DNA from 2 places in the Pseudomonas frigoris genome. Region 2 is predicted to be linked to the other one. Evidence: riboswitches for the same ligand, from Rfam matches in the RefSeq annotation. Region 2 holds a riboswitch; the other holds the start of a gene.
The links. A riboswitch is a leader RNA that binds a small molecule or an ion and turns the genes downstream of it on or off. The one in region 2 is predicted to bind cobalamin.
Positions count from the first base shown of each region.

Region 1 (3,404 bases), 1.1 Mb from region 2:
GGGCTTCCAGAGCTTCTGGAGCGAGCATCGAATGCACCTCCGGTTGCGGCGCGCCGATTACGTGAGGCACGGCCAGAATGGCCACGCCGAGCACTTTCATCAGCCAGTGACGGCTGAACACGATCAATGCGATGCCGACCGCGGTGGAGGCCGCCGTGCCGATCCACCAGATCTGCCGTTGCGCCAAATCAGCTGCGGCAGTGCCCGGCAGCTCAGGCGGCAGACCGAGGGTCGGTGCCAGCACGAACGTGGCGTAACCGGCCAGGCCCCAAAGCAGGCCTTGGGAGGTTTTGGTCGGAGCGCGCAAGGTATAGAGGCCAGCGAGCATCAAGGCGAAACCGACCGCTACCACCAGGTTGCCGCCCGTGGTGGACAGTACGCGCTGCCAGCCGTCTTCCGGTTCCCAGGCTTCGGCATCGTGGGTGTGAGCGGCGACAGCACCCGCAGCGTGTTCGTGAACCTCAACAGCCGCCGGCTCGGATTTTTCGTAGGTCTCGGCCTGCAAAATCAGCGGAGCCACCCAGAAGCTTTGCAGCAGGGTCAGCAGCAGGGCGGCCAGCAGCCCGGTGAACCCTGCGGTTTGCGCAATACGCTTGATCATGTCGGCAGGTCTCAATGGCACGGGAATGCAGAGCTGTGGCGGGTATCGTGCGCGGCGTTGTGCACCGCTTCGATGTGCGAGAAACCGGCGAAATACACAAGGCACGCGCCAAGGATCGACGCACACACGGCGGCGGTCAGGCGTTGAGTCAGGGTATTGGTGGTGCTGGCTGTCGTGTGGCCGGTGCTGCTGATGATGATCGACATGGCGCTTCCCTCTGGTCTGTCAGCGGGTGATATAGAGCGCATGGAAGACCCCTGCGAGTCGGGCACGCAGAGGTTCAAACAGCGCCCGCCCACCGCGGGTTTGTTATTCAGTGATCGTAATGGTCACTTTGTGTTGCGGGCCGGTCTCCGGGCTCACGAGGGGCGCTGGCTTTCGCCTTGACCTGCAAGCATCACCTTCCCATGCCGAACTGCTGGCACAGTGGATCTGACGCTTCGCTCGCTTACCGTTGCGGGGGCAGCACCGGACTGACATGACTTTAGAGTAAAGCACATGATTCACCGGTTTCCCGTTTCACCCTGTGAAGGGCACCCGTAACAAGGCGTGTAGGAGAGCATGGGCGGGGGTTGGGCGTCAATTGGCAAGGGTTCTCACTTGGATATCGAGTCGCTCCCTTCGCGAGCAAGCCCGCTCCCACATTTGAAATGCATTCCCCTGTGGGAGCGAGCTTGCTCGCGATAGGGCCGGTGCGGACACCACAAGACATTGACCCGCCCCAAGACGATGCGTAGCCTTGCGCTTTCGAGGTTCTTCGGCGTCTGTCGAAGCTAAGAAGGGAACGCGGTCGATGCCGCGGCTGCCCCCGCAACTGTGAACGGTGATGTTCGCTGCCACGCCACTGCAAACCCTGTGCAACGGGTTCGCGGGAAGGCGCAGCGAATGCCAGGCCCACAAGCCCGGCAAACCGTCAGCCAGGAGACCTGCCTCGACACAGATTCTCACTACAACCGGGCGGGGTGATCCGGTGGCGGAACTCTTGCGCGCACGCATCCGTCGCAGCGATTGTCGTCCCGTATGCCCGCCACCTTGCCAAAGGGCATCCGATGAAAACACTGGCCAAACTCCCCGTCACCATCGTTACCGGCTTCCTCGGCTCGGGCAAAACCACCTTGCTGCGGCACATGCTCGACAACGCTCAGGGTCGTCGCATTGCGGTGATCGTTAACGAGTTCGGCGAACTGGGCATCGACGGTGAAATCCTCAAGCAGTGCTCCATCGGCTGCACTGAAGAGGAAGCCAACGGCCGCGTCTACGAACTGGCCAACGGCTGCCTGTGCTGCACCGTTCAGGAAGAGTTCTTCCCGGTGATGCGCGAACTCGTCGCCCGTCGCGGCGACCTTGACCACATCCTCATCGAAACCTCGGGCCTGGCCCTGCCAAAACCGCTGGTACAAGCCTTCCAATGGCCGGAAATCCGCAGCGCCTGCACCGTTGACGCGGTGATCACCGTGGTCGACAGCCCAGCGGTCGCCGCCGGTACCTTCGCGGCTTTCCCGGACCAGGTTGATGCCCAGCGTAAACTCGACCCGAACCTGGACCACGAATCGCCGCTGCACGAGCTGTTCGCCGACCAACTGGCCAGCGCCGACCTGGTGATCCTCAACAAGGCCGACCTGATCAGCCCTGAAGACCTGGCCCGTGTACGCTTGGAAGTCGCTGAAGAACTGCCGCCAGCGGTGAAAGTCATCGAAGCCAGCAGCGGTCGCGTGCCACTGGATGTGCTGATCGGCCTCGGCGCCGGTTCTGAAGAACACATCGACAGCCGTCACAGCCATCACGATCACCACCATGAAGGTGAAGACGGCCATCACGATGAGCATGACCACGATGCCTTCGACTCCATCTCCATCGAACTGCCGCAAGCCGACGAAAGCCTGCTGCTGGACGCGCTGACCCAACTGGTGGTCCAGCACGGCATTCTGCGCGTCAAGGGTTTCGCGGCGATCCCGAACAAGCCGATGCGCCTGCTGATCCAGGGCGTGGGCACTCGTTTTGACAAGCACTTCGACCGTCAGTGGGGCGCCGACGAAGCGCGCACCACGCGTCTGGTATTGATCGGTCAGGAGCTGGACGCCACTCTGCTTGAAGCGCAATTGCGCGCTGCGCTCAGCGTTTAAGCCATGCACCTGCTCAGGACCCAGCCCGGCGGTTTCGTGTCGGATGACAACATTGCCGACCTTGGACAAACCCCCGCCGAGTTGGTGATCCTGTGCAGCGGCGACTCAAGCCTCGCGCTGCTCGCCGAAGCGGCGCAGCAGTTGCCTGACGATTACCCCAGCGTGCGTCTGGCCAATCCGATGCAGGTGCAGAACCACGCGTCGGTCGACCTGTATGTCGACGAAGTGCTGCGCCATGCCAAGGTGATTCTGATTTCGCTCCACGGTGGCATCGCCTATTGGCGCTATGGCGTCGAGCAACTGGTGCAACTGTCGGAGCGTGGCGTGCAGCTGATTCTGGTGCCAGGCGATGACCGCCCGGACCCGGAACTCAGCGAGCTAAGCACGGTGGCTGCCTGCGACCGCGACCGCCTCTGGCAGTTTTTGCGTCAGGGCGGCATGAGCAATGCCCTGGATTTTTTCTGCTGCCTCGCCAATCGTTGGCTGGATCGCGACTACGCTTGGGCCGAGCCGCAAACCCTGCCACGCACAGCGATCTACCACCCGCACAAAAGCCCCGCTGAACTGAAGGATTGGCAAGCCGATTGGCAGGCCGATCAACCGGTCGCGGCGGTGCTGTTCTACCGCTCGCATTTGCAGGCGGCGAACACTGGATTCATCGATGTTTTCTGTCAGCGTTT
Region 1 covers NZ_CP180479.1:4,002,365-4,005,768, reverse strand. The annotation lists gene ACMXYH_RS18315 (CbtA family protein) at 1-601, opposite strand, end outside; gene ACMXYH_RS18310 (CbtB domain-containing protein) at 613-807, opposite strand; cobalamin riboswitch at 929-1,157, opposite strand; cobalamin riboswitch at 1,335-1,549, shown strand; gene cobW (cobalamin biosynthesis protein CobW) at 1,651-2,724, shown strand; gene cobN (cobaltochelatase subunit CobN) at 2,728-3,404, shown strand, end outside.
Region 1: it holds a riboswitch for cobalamin, as region 2 does, so the genes downstream of both, cobW (cobalamin biosynthesis protein CobW) here and cobO (cob(I)yrinic acid a,c-diamide adenosyltransferase) in region 2, are expected to answer to the same signal.

Region 2 (3,404 bases):
CAGGTCGATCACCTTCATAGGCTGCGACTTGATCGCCGTCTCGCCGTTTTCATAGTGGAAACGCAGCAAGCGGTCCGTGTCGGCGACGTAGAGGTCATTGCCGACCAGGGTCATACCGAAGGGCGAGTTGAGGTTTTCCAGGAACACCGTACGGGTTTCGGCGATGCCGTCGTGGTCCTTGTCCCGCAGCAGCGTGATGCGATTCGGGCTCGGTACTTTGGCGCCGGCACGGTCCATGACTTTGCCCATGACCCAGCCACGAATGCCTTTGCCGTCATCGGGTTTGGGGGGTGCGTTGGTTTCGGCCACCAGCACGTCGCCGTTAGGCAATACGTAAAGCCAGCGCGGGTGATCGAGACCTTCGGCAAACGCCGCCACCTGAGTCCCTGTCGCGGCGATAGGCTTCGCGCCGTTCGGCCAGCCAATCGCCGGGGCGATGTTCACTGTCGGGATCAGGGTTTTGTTTGGTTCTGGCAGCTTGGGTGACGGGCCGGTGCCGTCGGAGACTTGCAGCCTGGAGGTTTCACCACAGGCGGCAAGCCCTCCGGCGAGCACGATGACGAGAACGAGCGGGGGCTTGCGCATGCTGATCTTCCCTATGAATGCATTGACCTAATCAATAGAGAAGCGCAAATGCGCGATGGTTCAACCGGTCAGCCGCGGGCTTCCTTGAACAGCACGGCAATGCCGGGGTGATAGTTGCCGGCATCGTTGCGCAACTTGCGATAGGCATAGGGGAAGTACCAGGCCACCGCGCAGGTGTGTTCCTTTTGCAGGTCGTCGACCATGTCCTGGAGCTCTTCCGGGGTGGCGCTTTGTTGGGCTTTTTGCGGCGCAACGAACAGGCAGCCGAGTTTCAGGTCGCTGGCGTAGCTGATGCGTTTGGCGTCACTGGTGATGTCTTGCAACGCTTGAGTCAGGTTCAGGCTGTTGACGCGTGGCCAGCGCTGGGTCGCCTGAAGGTAAGCGCGTTCTTCGCTGGTCGCGATAAACAGGTCGGCGCGGCCATTGCGTTCGCCTTCTTCGGTCTGTTTACGGGTCGGTGTTTGTTGCAGCGTGACCATTTCCGCCATCCAGGCCGCGGCGGACAGCAGGCTCAGGTTGGCTTTTTCGTCGAACCAGTAAGGCGTGTCGTTATCGCCGCGCACGGCGTTGTAGCGGTCGATACAGTCAAACCAGCGTTCCAGCACCGGGCGCAGGAATTCCAGCTTCGGATTGCTGATGATCATGCCTTGCATGTGGCTCACCCTTGTTATTGTGTTGTGAGATTGTGGCTCTTTGATATCACTGCTGAGAGTGTGGCACAAGATTGGCGCCAGATAATTGATCGACGGCAGTTATTCGCTCGCAGGCCGCCCGTCTTCAATTGACGCTCCATCCCCAACCCTCTAACCTTCGCGGCTTGTTTCAGGTGCTCTGTGACCTTGGTCGACAGAGTGAAACAGGGAAGCCGGTGAGTGACTCTCTTCACGCGACGAAGAGCCATGATCCCGGCGCTGCCCCCGCAACGGTAAATGAGTGAAGGCTGCGCCTTGAGCCACTGTGTCGTATGACATGGGAAGGCGCGCAGTCAGGCAAAAAATGCCGCTCATGAGCCCGGAGACCGGCCTGATCCATCCAGCGGCATCACGGTGGGCGATGCCAGGCTTCTTGCCGTCTATTCTTGTGCCTGCCCGCCGTTATCCAGCCTCAACGGAGAGCTCCCCCATGACTGATACCCCCGATCGTGACGAACGTCATCTGGCGCGCATGCTGCGCAAAAAAGCCGTGATCGACGAACGCATCGCCAATTCCCCGAATGAATGTGGCCTGCTGCTGGTGCTGACCGGCAACGGCAAAGGCAAAAGCAGCTCGGCCTTCGGCATGCTCGCCCGGTCCATGGGCCACGGCATGCAGTGTGGCGTGGTGCAGTTCATCAAGGGGCGCAGCAGCACCGGCGAAGAACTGTTCTTTCGGCGCTTTCCGGAACAGGTGCGTTTTCATGTGATGGGCGAGGGCTTCACCTGGGAAACCCAGGATCGCCAGCGAGACATCGCCGCCGCCGAAGCCGCGTGGGCGGTGTCGCGCGAATTGCTGCGTGACCCGTCGATCGGCCTGGTGGTGCTGGATGAATTGAACATCGCGCTCAAGCACGGTTATCTGGACCTCGATCAAGTGCTCAGCGACTTGCAGGCCCGTCCGCCGATGCAGCATGTGGTGGTGACCGGTCGCGGCGCCAAGCCGGAGATGATCGAACTGGCCGACACCGTCACCGAAATGGGCGTGATCAAGCACGCATTCCAGGCCGGGATCAAAGCGCAAAAAGGCGTCGAATTGTGAGTCAACCACGTCATTGCCCGGCGGTATTGATTGCCGCGCCGGCCTCCGGTCAGGGCAAGACCACCGTCACCGCCGCGCTGGCCCGTTTGCATCGCAATCAGGGGCGCAAGGTGCGCGTATTCAAATGCGGCCCGGACTTTCTGGACCCGATGATTCTCGAGCGCGCCAGCGGTGCGCCGGTGTATCAACTGGACATGTGGATGGTCGGCGAGCAGGAAAGTCGTCGACTATTGTGGGAGGCCGCCGGCGAAGCCGATCTGATCCTCATCGAAGGCGTCATGGGACTGTTCGACGGTACGCCGTCCAGCGCTGATCTGGCGCGACACTTCGGTGTGCCGGTGCTCGGTGTGATCGATGGCACTGCCATGGCCCAGACCTTTGGCGCACTGGCCTTGGGGCTGGCGCGTTATCAGCCGGACCTGCCGTTTGCCGGTGTGTTGGCCAATCGTGTTGGCACGTTGCGGCACGCGCAATTGCTCGAAGGCAGCCTGACTGAAGGCTTGCGCTGGTACGGCGCCTTGTCCCGGGAAACGGGGATCGAATTGCCGAGTCGCCATTTGGGTCTGGTTCAGGCCAGTGAGTTGAACGATCTCGACCTGCGCCTCGATGCGGCGGCCGATGCACTGGCCAGCAGCTGCGAGGTCGCGCTGCCACCAGCAGTGGAATTCGCCGCTCCTGATGTGATCGCTGTCGAGCCTCTGTTGGCCGGCGTTCGAATTGCCGTGGCCCGTGACGAAGCGTTTGCCTTCACCTACGGCGCGAGCCTGGATTTGCTGCGAGCCATGGGCGCCGAGCTGCTGTTTTTCTCGCCGATCCGCGACGCCGGTTTGCCGGAGGTAGATAGCCTCTATCTGCCGGGCGGTTATCCCGAATTGCACCATGTGGCGCTGTCACAGAACACCACGATGCTGGCCGCAATCCGCGCTCACCATGCGGCGGGGAAACCGATGTTGGCCGAGTGTGGTGGCATGCTCTATCTGCTCGATTCGCTGACCGATGTCGAGGGCACTCGCGCTGAATTAGTCGGCTTGCTGGCCGGTGATGCGGTGATGCAAAAGCGTCTGGCCGCGTTGGCGTTGCAGGCA
Region 2 covers NZ_CP180479.1:5,143,150-5,146,553, reverse strand. The annotation lists gene ACMXYH_RS23615 (PQQ-dependent sugar dehydrogenase) at 1-585, opposite strand, end outside; gene ACMXYH_RS23610 (hypothetical protein) at 654-1,238, opposite strand; cobalamin riboswitch at 1,393-1,626, shown strand; gene cobO (cob(I)yrinic acid a,c-diamide adenosyltransferase) at 1,708-2,319, shown strand; gene ACMXYH_RS23600 (cobyrinate a,c-diamide synthase) at 2,316-3,404, shown strand, end outside.